Regions from separate parts of the Nonomuraea sp. NPDC049750 genome, predicted to be linked through region 1. Evidence: riboswitches for the same ligand, from Rfam matches in the RefSeq annotation. Region 1 holds a riboswitch; the other holds the start of a gene.
The links. Region 1 has a riboswitch for cyclic di-AMP ahead of AB0J16_RS14380 (C40 family peptidase). Riboswitches for the same ligand answer to the same signal wherever they lie in the genome.
Positions count from the first base shown of each region.

Region 2: another riboswitch for cyclic di-AMP. It lies ahead of AB0J16_RS02000 (C40 family peptidase); the one in region 1 lies ahead of AB0J16_RS14380 (C40 family peptidase).

Region 1 is NZ_JBFANB010000004.1:544,623-550,408, reverse strand. It holds gene AB0J16_RS14390 (NYN domain-containing protein) at 1-313, shown strand, start outside; gene AB0J16_RS14385 (NlpC/P60 family protein) at 398-1,372, shown strand; cyclic di-AMP (ydaO/yuaA leader) riboswitch at 2,167-2,325, shown strand; gene AB0J16_RS14380 (C40 family peptidase) at 2,399-2,914, shown strand; gene AB0J16_RS14375 (hypothetical protein) at 3,133-4,128, shown strand; gene AB0J16_RS14370 (M48 family metallopeptidase) at 4,140-5,594, shown strand; gene AB0J16_RS14365 (glycosyltransferase family 4 protein) at 5,591-5,786, shown strand, end outside.
Region 2 is NZ_JBFANB010000001.1:418,360-424,145, reverse strand. It holds gene lysX (bifunctional lysylphosphatidylglycerol synthetase/lysine--tRNA ligase LysX) at 1-167, shown strand, start outside; gene AB0J16_RS02005 (LuxR C-terminal-related transcriptional regulator) at 746-958, shown strand; gene AB0J16_RS02000 (C40 family peptidase) at 1,022-2,065, opposite strand; cyclic di-AMP (ydaO/yuaA leader) riboswitch at 2,071-2,231, opposite strand; gene AB0J16_RS01995 (amino-acid N-acetyltransferase) at 2,521-3,078, shown strand; gene AB0J16_RS01990 (hypothetical protein) at 3,101-3,961, opposite strand; gene AB0J16_RS01985 (RDD family protein) at 3,965-4,486, shown strand; gene AB0J16_RS01980 (RDD family protein) at 4,595-5,083, shown strand; gene AB0J16_RS01975 (Lsr2 family protein) at 5,605-5,786, shown strand, end outside.

The DNA of each region.
Region 1 (5,786 bases):
CGACCAGCGCAACCGGCTGATGACCGGCCTCGGCGGGCTGGTCGCGCAGACCAGGGTCGAGGTGACCGTGGTCTTCGACGGCGCCGAGCTCAACGCACCCGTCCAGGTGGTGGCGCCGCGCGGCGTGCGGGTGCTCTTCAGCGCGCCCGGCGAGATCGCCGACGACCTGATCCGCCAGCTCGTCCGCGCCGAGCCGCCCGGCCGGGCCATGGCGGTGGTCTCCTCCGACCGCGAGGTGGCCGAGTCCGTCCGGCGCATGGGAGCCAGACCGGTTCCGTCGGCTCTGCTGCTGCGCAGGCTGGGCCGCGCGTAGATTACGAATCGGTTGTTAGGGTGAAAGCACACCCGCCACTTCTGTACCATTTCGCCCCAGATATATTCCCCTGGAGGCGACACTGTGAGGTTTGGCCGGGCGCCACTGGCCGCGGGACTCGCGATCGGGCTGCTGCTTTTCCCCACAAGCGAGGCACTGGCCGCGCCGAAGCCCACGATCAAACAGGCGAAAGCCAAGCTCAAGAAGCTGAACGACCAGGCCGACAAGGTCGTCGACCGCTACAACACGGCGACCGAGAAGTACAAGGCGGCCCAAGGCGAGTACGGAAAGCTGAACGCCAGCTACAAGCGCAAGCTTGAGACGGTCGCCACGCTGCGCGCCCAGGTCATCGACATGGCCGTCGACACCTACACGCGCGGCCCCGACTCCACCTCCTGGCCCACGATGATCGGCCAGCCGGATCCCACGGGCCTGCTGGGCAGCATGGCGCTCGCGGGGCAGCTCTCGGAGGAGAAGGTGGCGCGGCTGGCGGCCTTCGATCGCGAGAACCGCGGGCTCAAGGACGAACGCGACAAGGCCGAGGCGGCCCTGCGGGCGGCCGACAAGGAGCGCGACGGGGTCGAGAATGAGCGCTCGGAGGTCCGCAAGCTGATCGCGAAGCAGAAGAAGCTGCTGGACAAGCTCGGCGCCTACAAGACCGGTGACCCCAACAGCACCGGCATCAAGTACACCGGCTCGGCCTCCGGCAACGCGGCCGCGGTGCTCAGGTTCGCCTACGCGCAGGTGGGCAAGCCGTACGTGTTCGGCGGCACGGGACCGCGCGGCTGGGACTGCTCGGGCCTCACGCAGGCGTCGTGGCGCGCTGGGGGCGTGTCTCTGCCCCGGACCACGTGGCAGCAGTGGGCCTGGGGGTCGGCCCGCAAGGTGGATCTGAAGGACCTGCAGCCGGGCGACCTGATCTTCAGCTCGGGTCTTGGGCACGTCAGCATTTATGCGGGCAACGGGCAGATCGTGCACGCCCCCCAAACCGGCGACGTGGTCAAGGTGGTCACCCTCTCCTCCTACGGCGGCACCCTGGTCGGAGCTATCCGCCCGTAGGTTGTTCTGGGGGGAAAGCGCTGATTTTCTGTACGGCAAGCACGGTGAGCCCCATGCGCCGTCCGTGGCTGGGCTCTGTCCAGGGACACGCTCCTCCGGTGGGGCGCGCTGGGCGCCGTGACGTGCGTCCTCTTGACCCGGTCCGTGGCTTCAGGTGGCCATGGACCGGATGGTCCGCCGATGGACGCTTGGCGGTCCACGCGGGGCTCCCCGGCTTGGTGGTCAACGAACTCGGCCCGGTGGCCAGCGGGCTTCGACCGGCTGTTCAGCGGGCTCCGGTCGCTTGTTCAGCGGAACCCGACCGGCCGTTCAACTGGCCCCGATTTGCTGGTCACCCGACCTCGGCGCGCAGGCCGATGCCGCTGGCGCCGGGTCGGCTGAACGCTGCTCGAACGCCTTCGGCGGGTGAGGACGATCATTGGTCTCGGCCCGTCGGCGATCCTCGCGTTGCCCACTTCCGCGCATTGGCCGGCACCATTCACTGCCTTGCGCGTTGTCGGCGGGACCAGTGTGACAAGAGTGACAAATGGGACCTGACAGATCACTGTGTCGTCAAGTGTGAGAAGGGTCACATTTGAATAACATAACCCGGCGCTCCAGCTGCGGTTGGGGACTTTACTGACACCTCTGAGTGATCCTGACAACCCCATGACGGCTTTGCCAGCTCGTTACTCAAGGGCGTAGCTTCTGGCGTCGCGGCGAACAAGCCATGGCGTCGCGACTCTCCATCGGGTCCCCGATGTGGACAGATAAGAAATCCGTTAGGTCACCGCCTTTCCACATTGTCATTACGTGGCGGTGGCCTGCCGAGTCCGTGCAGCCAGGAGGCACGGAGCCGGGGACCCAGCGATCCCGCCCCAGGGATCAGGGGTGAATCGGCGCGTATTGCGCCGTAGGGCGACTTCCAGGCCCGAATCCGTCAGCTAACCCGGTAGGCGTTCGTGGAAGCTCCAAGGAGAAATCCTGTCTACCTCCCCCAGTAACCCCCGTCTGTCCCGCATTGCCCTGAGTGGCGCAGCGCTCACGATGACCGTGACGGCCGGAGGTTTGGTCCTCCCTGCCCCGACAGCGCAGGCGGCGACAACGCGAGATGCGGCCGAAGTTTCCGGGACCAATACAGCGGCGAAAGCCGTCAGGTCCGTGAAGAAGGTCGCGCAACAGACAGCGGTCGCTCGGCAAAAGGTGAAGGCCCGTACGGCCGTCGCCGTGGCCAAGGACCAGATCGGTGACCCGTACAGTTACGGGGCCACAGGACCTGGTTCCTTCGACTGCTCCGGTCTCGTCCAGTACGCCTGGAAGAAGGCCGGCGTCAAGATCCCGCGCGTGACGAACAGCCAGTTCGCCCGCATCAAGAAGAAGGTCTCCTGGAAGAATCTGAAGCCAGGTGACCTGATGTTCTTCTATGGGCTCGGCCATGTGGGCATGTATGTCGGCAACGGCAAGATGGTCCATTCGCCGAGGACGGGTTCGACGGTGCGCGTCGAGAAGCTCAACAAATGGCGCAAGGCGTCGTTCGTGGGCGCGGTGCGTCCCGGCCTGTAAGTCCGGCCTGATCTGGCCTGCAAGACCGTCACGAAGGTCCCGTCCCAGCTGGGACGGGACCTTCGCGCGTTCCGGGCCTTTCCGCGACGACGGGCCGGCGCTTTCCGCGACGAGGAGCCGGGTCTCTCCGCGACGAGGAGCGGGGTCTCTCGACGACGACGTCCCGGGTCTCTGCGCGACGGCCGGTCCGCAGCGCGGGGCGACTACGATCGGGGAACGTGTCCGTGCAGGTGAGCCGCCGAGTCTTGGGGGTGGGGGTGCTGCTCCTGGCCCTCGCCTCGGCCAGCGCCGCCCCGCACCGGTCTCCGGGGACGGACGGCCCCTCGGCAGCGGTTCGCGACCTGTCGACCGGTGGGCCCGATCAGTCTGCGACGGATCGCGGCCGGCCGTCCGGTGGGCCCGATCGGCCCGCGACGGATCGCGATCTTCCCTTCGGCAGCCCCGATCAGTCCGCGACCGGCCACAACCCGGCGGCCGGTGATCGCGAGCTTCCGGCGGAGGCGCGGAGGCTCTGGGAGGACGGCTCCGAGGTCGTACGAGGTGTGCGTTCGGTCGTCGTCGGTCAGCGCGCGGCACCCGAGTCGCTTCGTGATCTGGCGCGCCGGGCCGATGCCGCCGGGTCGCGGGTCTCCGCCGTGCTCGGACGCCCCGTTCAAGCCGTGGTGCTCGTGCCCGGTTCGGCGGCCGAGGCTGCTCGGGTGGCCGGGGTGGGGAGTGTCGACGGGCTGGCGGCGGTGGCCGATGGCGGGAGAGTGGTCGTGGTGCCCGAGAACTTCGCCCGGCTGACCCCCACCGGGCGGGACGTCGTGCTCACTCACGAGCTCACCCACGTCGCGGCCGGGACGAAGCGGTTGCCGGTGTGGCTCTATGAGGGGTTCGCCGACTACGTGGGCTACCGGGACGCGGGGTTGCCGGTCCGGGTGGCCGCCGCCGAGTTGGCCGCCGAGGTGCGGGCCGGGCACTTGCCGGGCGAATTGCCAGGGCCTGCGGCATTCGCACCATCCAGCCGGGAGCCCGCACGCCTGGCACGGGCCTACCAGGAGGCGTGGCTGGCGTGTCGCTTCATCGCCGCGCGGTTCGGTGAGGGAACTCTGGTGAGGCTCTACCGTGATGCCCAGACGGGTGGCATCGACCGGGGGCTCACCAGGCTCGGGCTCTCGGCAGGGACGCTGACGGCACGGTGGCGCGACTACGTGCGGGACCAGCTTGCGTAAGGGGAACGCGGATGGACGATCTGCAGGGCACCGACGACATGCCGCCTGACGACGACGCATCAAGCGAGTCCGCCACCTCAGGCGAGGGCGCCGCGCCGGACGGCCATGCCGCGCCGGACGGCCATGCCGCGCCGGACGGCCATGCCGCGGCAGACGACCGTGCCGCGCCAAGTGACCGCGCCGTGTCCAGCGGCTGGGTCGCGGACGGTGGGGACGTCGGGTTCGGCCGGGCCGGTGCCGGTTGGGCGCTGGTCGTGCTCGGTGCGGTGATCCTGGCCGTGGTGGCGTTCACGACGCCCTGGCGGGTGATGCCCTCGGGCGCCCCCACGGTGACGCCGGACCCGGCGCGCGACTTCAGTGCCGCCGAGGTCGCCAGGGCCGCCGCCTTCGACGCGGCCACGAGCCTGCCCGGATACCTGTCGCTCGGGCTGACAGTGCTGTTCGCGGGGCTGCTCGTGCTCACGCCATTTGGGGCCAAGGTGCTGGGTAAGTTGCGCGGGCCGTGGTGGGTGCGGGTTGTGCTCGGGGTGGTGGTGCTGACCGCGATCGTCGAGGCGATCAGGTGGCCCCTGGGCATCTGGTACGAGGTGCAGTTGCGCGACTACGGCCTGTCCACGCAGGACTGGGCCGGCTGGACCGGCGACCGGCTCAAGAGCCTGGCCGTGAGCGTGGTGCTGCAGTCCATCATGGTGCTGGTCGTGGTGGCGCTGGCCAGGTGGCTGCGGCGCTGGTGGATCCCGGCCGCCGCGGGCGCGTTCGCGTTCACCTTGGTGGCCTCGTTCGTCTATCCGGTCGTGTTCGAGCCGCTGTTCAACGACTTCCGCCCGATGCCGGGGGGCGCGCTCAGGGCGAACCTGATGATGCTGGCCGAGCGCGCCCATGTCCCGGTCGAGGACGTGCTGATCGCCGACGCCTCCCGCCGGACGAACGCGCTCAACGCCTACGTCTCGGGCTTCGGCGCCACGCGCCGGATCGTCGTGTACGACACGCTGCTGCGGGCCCCGCAGTCCGAGGTCGAGCTGGTCGTGGCGCACGAGCTGGGCCACGCCAAGTACGGGGACGTGCTGGTCGGCACGCTGGTGGGCGGGCTGGGCGCCGCGTTCGGCGCGATCCTGCTGTTCCTGCTGCTGGGCATGCTGCGGCGGCGCACGGGCATCGCCTCGGCGGCCGATCCACGGGCGGTGGGAGTGATCATGGGCTTGATGAGCCTGGCAACGGTCATCTCAGGACCGGCCCAGAACGTGGTCAGCCGCCACATCGAGGCCCGCGCCGACCTCCACGCCCTGAACCTCACGAAGGACCCGGCCACCTTCATCTCCATGCAGAAACGCCTGGCAATCACCAATATTTCCGACTTGTCGCCGGATCCGGTGGAGTACGTCCTCTACGCATCACACCCCACCGGCCCCCAACGCATCGCCATGGCCCGAGAGTGGGCCGCGCTGAACGGCCAGCAACAGCCGTGACCGGCGTGCTCATCGTCACGAACGACTTCCCGCCCCGGCCGGGCGGCATCCAGTCGTTCGTGCACGGGCTGGCCCTGCGCACCCCAGGTGTGGCTGTCTACGCTCCGGCCTGGGAGGGGTGCGCGGAGTTCGACCGCCGCCAGCCGTACCGGATCGTCCGGCACCCCACCTCGCTCATGCTGCCGACCCCGG
Region 2 (5,786 bases), on a different contig from region 1:
GCGACCCGGAGGCCATGCAGCTCGACGAGGACTTCCTGCAGGCGCTGGAGTACGCCATGCCGCCCACGGGTGGCATGGGAGCCGGGATCGACCGGATGATCATGGCCTTCACCGGCAAGAGCATCCGGGAAACGATCTTGTTCCCGCTGGTCAAGCCGACCAACTGACCCGCCTGCCGCCGAAGGGTGTCGGCCCGGCTCCCACGCCGGGCCGTACCGGCCGCTGTCGGGTTGACAGCGGCCCGATCTCCTGCGGCGAGTAGGAGAACGCGGGCGGCGAAGTTCGCCGGCCCCTAAACGCGGGGAGCGGACATCTCCTGGCCGCCTGCGCCGAGTGGCTTCTCCCTCTGGCGCATGAACCGTTCATGGTCTTTGGCGGGCGCTGCCGACTCGGCCGCGCAAGGGTACAAATGGGTGCCCCAAGCAGCTACATTTCCGATATTTCGCATATTGAATGCGAAGAATATTCGCGTTCCCTGGATTCGGCGCCCAGCAGGTCCGCGGTGCTCGTGGGGAGCGGGGCTGGAGCCGTTGTAAGGACGGCTGTGATCCCTCATCGGGCCCCGAAGTGTGCCGACATATGGCGAGTACTTCACATACCGCCGATCATGTCAATGGCGATGGTCAGAGGGCGGTATTCGCTGGCTTGACGACCTTTCCAGAATGCGTTTACCGTCTGCGAGACGAGCTGCAGCTCTGCTCGGACATAGACGTCTCGAGTTCTGCTGTTGGGGGGAGGGCTCCCGATGTATGTGCTCACTGAGAGCGTCGAGCTTAGCCACGCGGATCTGGCGTTGCTGGCGGAGCTTGCCAAGGGGGTCACGGTTGATCGGGTTGGCAGACGACTGGATATCAGCGGGCGCACGGTACGCCGGAGACTTCGGGGTATCTGCGACCGCATCGGCGTCGCCACCGCGATCGAGGCCGTGGCCTGGGCCGCCCGTCGCCAGCTCATCTGACCGCTCGACCGGCCCAGCCGCCCGGGCCCCAGCTGTCAGAGTGCTTGTCGTGGTGTCCGGAGGTCAGTCGGCGATGCGTACGGCGCCCGCGAACGGACGGCGGGCGATGGACGCGATACGTACGACGTCGCCGGTCTGCGGCGCGTGGACCATCATGCCGCCGCCGATGTAGATGCCGACGTGGTGCAGGTCGCCATAGAAGAAGACCAGGTCGCCGGCGCGCAGCTCCTCCTTGGAGATGTGCCGTCCGGCCGTCCACTGGTCGCCGGTGTAGTGCGGCAGTGAGATGCCCACCCGCTGGTAGGCCGCCATCACGAGGCCGGAGCAGTCGTACGAGGTCGGCCCCTCGGCGCCCCAGACGTACGGCTTGAGCTGCTGCGTGAGCGCCCACCTGGCAGCCGTGGCCGCCTTGCCGGCGCCGATGACCGGCAGGTCGACCCGCGTGGCCCGGGTGCCGGGACGGCCCGCCTCGCCGATCGCCCGCTTGAAGAGGCTGCTCTCGACTTTGGCGACGAGCTTGGTGATCTTGTCGCGCTTGGTGCCGAGGCCCTCGACGATCTTCTCGACCTCGTCGATGCGCGTCTTGGCGCTGGCCCTGGCCTGCTCGGCGGCCTGCCTGGCCGTGGTCACCTGGTTGACCTCGAAGCCCTGCTGCTGCTCCAGCGCGTAGGTGGTGGCCGCCCGGTCGAGGAAGCTCTCAGGGTCGTCGGAGGTGCCGAATGCCAGCGCCTGACCGAAGCCGCCGCTGATGTAGGCGTTCTGGGCCAGCAGCGCGGCCTTGGCGTGTTTGGCGGCCAGATCGGCCTCACTGGTGGACAGCGTCTTCTGGGCCGCCTCAGCCGACTTCCTGGCTTTCTTGAGCTTCTCCCGCTGGCCGTTGAACTCCTCGCTCAGCGTCTCGATCTGGGTGTGGAGCTCCTCGGCCTGCTCGGACAGGTCCTTCAGCGAGGGCTTGGGATCGGCGACGGCGGAGCCGACGGGTACGGCGAAGAGGAGGGTGGCGATGGTCGCCGCGATGACACCCAACCGGGTGGGGACCTTCCGGAGCTCCGGAGCGCGGGCGTGAGCGCCCACCGGCGTCCCCTCGCGATCGCGGGTCTGCTTCACCAACCAGCTCCTCTCATCGGCGCCTACCGGGTTAGCTGACGGGTTCGGGCCGGAGCAGCCCTACCGAACGACTCGCTCGGATTCACCCCATGGGTGGTGGCGTCGGGATGAGGTCGCCACCGGCGGGTCCCCGGCTCCCCTTACGGGGATTGGGCGCGTCTCCACGCTGGCTCGCGTGGGTGACATCGTCGCTGGACACTAGTGCACTCCGGGTTCGTGCTCAACCAGAACTGCCAAGTCTGTAGAGGTTTCGCAACCGAAGGGTCACGAGGTGGTCTCGTGCCTGTCGGTGCTGAACAAACTTTATGTCCTTTTTGCACCAAGTTCGTCAAGGCATGGAAGCCTATCGGCCAAGGGCATCCCGCATCGTGCTCGATCAACCACGAGATGTCATGAGATGGGAGAGACGTCAGAGTTAGGGGGAGGCCGTAATCGGATCTGTACGCTGGAGACCCATGGAGCAGGTCGCCGAAGTGACAGTCCCGGACACGGAAGTCGTCGTCCGGCGTGCCCGCACGCCGGATGTCAGGACGATCCGTCTCCTGGTCGACACCTACGCGGGCGCCGGGCCCCGGCTTCTGGAGAAGGCCACCGTCACTCTGTACGAGGACGTGCAGGAGTTCTGGATCGCCGAGCGCGGCGGCCAAGTGGTCGGCTGCGGCGCGCTGCACGTGCTTTGGGAGGATCTCGCGGAGATTCGCACGGTGGCCGTTGATCCGGAGTTCCGAGGCTTCGGAATCGGGCACCGGATCGTCTCTTCCTTGATCAAAACGGCCCGGGAACTCGGCCTGCGCCGGGTTTTCTGTCTGACTTTTGAGGTGGATTTTTTCGCGAGGCATGGATTCCGCCCCGTACAGGGCACCCCGGTCTCACCCGAGGTCTATGCGGAGCTGCTGGCCTCGTACGACGAGGGTGTCGCCGAGTTCCTCGACCTCGAACACGTCAAGCCCAACACCCTGGGGAACACCCGCATGCTTCTCCACCTGACATCGGGTGACGCGGACCTTGACTAATGGGAAAGGTGATTGTTGATACCTATGTCGATACGTTGGGCAGCACAGGCATGTGTCCTGACACGTGCCACATGCGCACTCGAAGCGAGGTGACACGGTGAGCACCGGACAGCCGCCGTATCCACAGGACGAATCCGGCGAGAACTCTGCGCCTGGCGGATCTGAATACGGACATCACAACGCGGGCCGTCCCTATGGCGAGCCCGACCCGGATGCGACGGTCGTTGGCTACCGGGCGGACGACGCCTACGGTCAGCAACCCAACTACGGGCAACAGCAGCCGGGCTACGGCCAACAGCCGCAGTACGGTCAGCAGCAGCAGCCGGGCTACGGCCAGCAGCCGCAGCAACCGCAGTACGGACAGCAGCCGCAGTACGGGCAGCAGCCCGGCTACGGCCAGCAACCGGAATACGGCCAGCAGCAGCCCGGATACGGTCAGCAACCCGGATACGGTCAGCAGCAGGCTTCGGGTCAGCAACCCGAGTACGGCCAGCCCAACTACGGTCAGCAGCCGCAATCGCAACCCGGTTACGGTCAGCAACCGCAATCCCAGCCTGGTTACGGCCAGCAGCCCGGTTACGGGCAGCAGCCGTCCCAGCCGGGCTACGGTCAGCAGCAGCCGTCGCAACCCGGCTACGGCCAGCAGCAGTACGGCCAGCAGCCCCCGTCGGGCCAGCAGCCCGGCTATGGGCAGCAACCCGGTTACGGGCAGCAGCAGCCGTCCCAGCCGGGCTATGGCCAGCAGCAGCCGTCGCAACCCGGCTACGGCCAGCAGCAGTACGGCCAGCCGGACTACGGTCAGCAGCAGCAGTACGGTCAGCCTGGCTACGGTCAGCAGCCCCAGTACGGCCAACAGCCCGGCTACGGGCAGCCGCAGCCACATGGGGTGCAACCGCCCGGCGCCCCGGCCCCGCTCGCCGAGTGGTGGCAGCGGCTCGTGGCGAGGATCATCGACGGTGTCATCTTCGGCATCGCGAACTGGGTGATCGGTCTCGTTTTCGGGGCCATCCTGCTCGCCGGCTACAACTCCGCGACCGGCACGACGACCGGTCTGCTGGGGCCGACCGCCTACGGCATCGTGGTGGCCATCGTGATGACGGCGGTGTATGTCGCCTACGAGTTCTTCATGACCAAGATGAGCGGCCAGACGGTCGGCAAGATGGTCATGGGGATCAAGATCGTGCCGACGGGCACCATGCTGCCTCCGGGCGGCCTGCCGAACGACGTGGCGCTCAAGCGGGCCGGTGGCACGTGGGGCGGATACATCCTCGGCTTCATCCCGTGGGTCGGGGCGCTGCTCGGCGGGATCGTCGTCGCGCTGAACGGCGCCTCCCAGCTCTGGGACAAGCCGCTGCAGCAGACGTTCGCCGACAAGTTCAGCAACACGGTGGTAGTGAAGATCAAGTAGTCTTCGCGGACGCGAAACAGAGGCTGGCCACCGGTCGGCCTCTGTTTTGTATGTGCGGGCGGCAGCAAAATGGGTAGCGGTCGGTTCGCCGAAGGGGCGAGGTGGGTTATGACCGGGTTGCCGCCGTGGAGTGACGCCGTCCCCGCGGAATGGTGGGAACGCCTGGCCGCCCGGCTCATTGAAGCCCTCGTCTTCGGTGTCTTCTATTACATTCTGTTCGTCGCGCTGTGGGGCGGCTTCCGAACTGTCGGGTTGCTGGAGACGTTCGACGGCCGGCTGCCCGGCGTGTTCGCCTGGCTGCTCGGTGGGCTGGGATATACGGTCTATGACTGGGCCGCGCATTCCATGAGCGGCCGTACGTTCGGCAAGGCGATCATGAAGATTCGCCTCGAACCGAGCGGCCTTCGGCGCGGTGCTCTGCTGAAACGGGCCCTGGTCTATCCGGGAGCGGCGATGGTCATGGGCATTCCGGTGCTCAATGTGCTGGCTGGAATCTTCGTCTTCGGCGTCGGGATCCTCATCTTGATCGACAAGCCGCTGCAGCGTGGGCCGCACGACCGGCTCGCCGGAACGCGGGTGATCAAAGATCTCCGCTGAGCCTTGTGGGCCTGGACAGAAGTCTTTCCGCAAAATTTTCGCTTGATCCGGTAAGGAGCCTGGAGAGACTGGCATTAGGCTATGGGGCGTCCGGGTTGCCGGATGTTGGCGCACATGGCACATGGACGGCATCCATGTACCACTATGGTCGGGTGCGGGCGGTTGTCCACCTCGTGAGGCATGAGGGGCGCTCATGCCCAGGCCGCTTGTGGATAAAGCGCCCATCGAAACCCCCGTCCGCTGTGGAGGCGAGGACGAATGCAGGCCCTTACCGACGTATTGTCAGCGCTGATCCCGCCGGTGGTGGTGGGCGCCGCCTTCATCTTTGGCGTAGTGAAGTTGGTCCGATCCGAGGCCGCCGGACGCCGTCCAAACCCCCAGGATCAGGCCGAGAACCACAACTGAGCCGCAACTGAGCCGCCGCTCAGCAGAATCTCTGTAGCGCTGAATTGTCTCCGCGCCTTTCCGGGTATATGTTTGCCCTGGCGAATGAAACAATGCTCCGCGAAAGGATTGCGTAGATGGCCAAGCAGATCCAGGAGATTCTCATCGATGACCTCGATGGGGGCGAGGCCAATGAGACGGTCAGCTTCGCTATTGACGGCTCCTCCTATGAGATTGACCTGAGCGACCTTAACGCCAAGAAGCTGAGGGACGCGCTCACGCCTTTCGTACAGCACGCTCGTCGGTCCGGTGCCGTGAC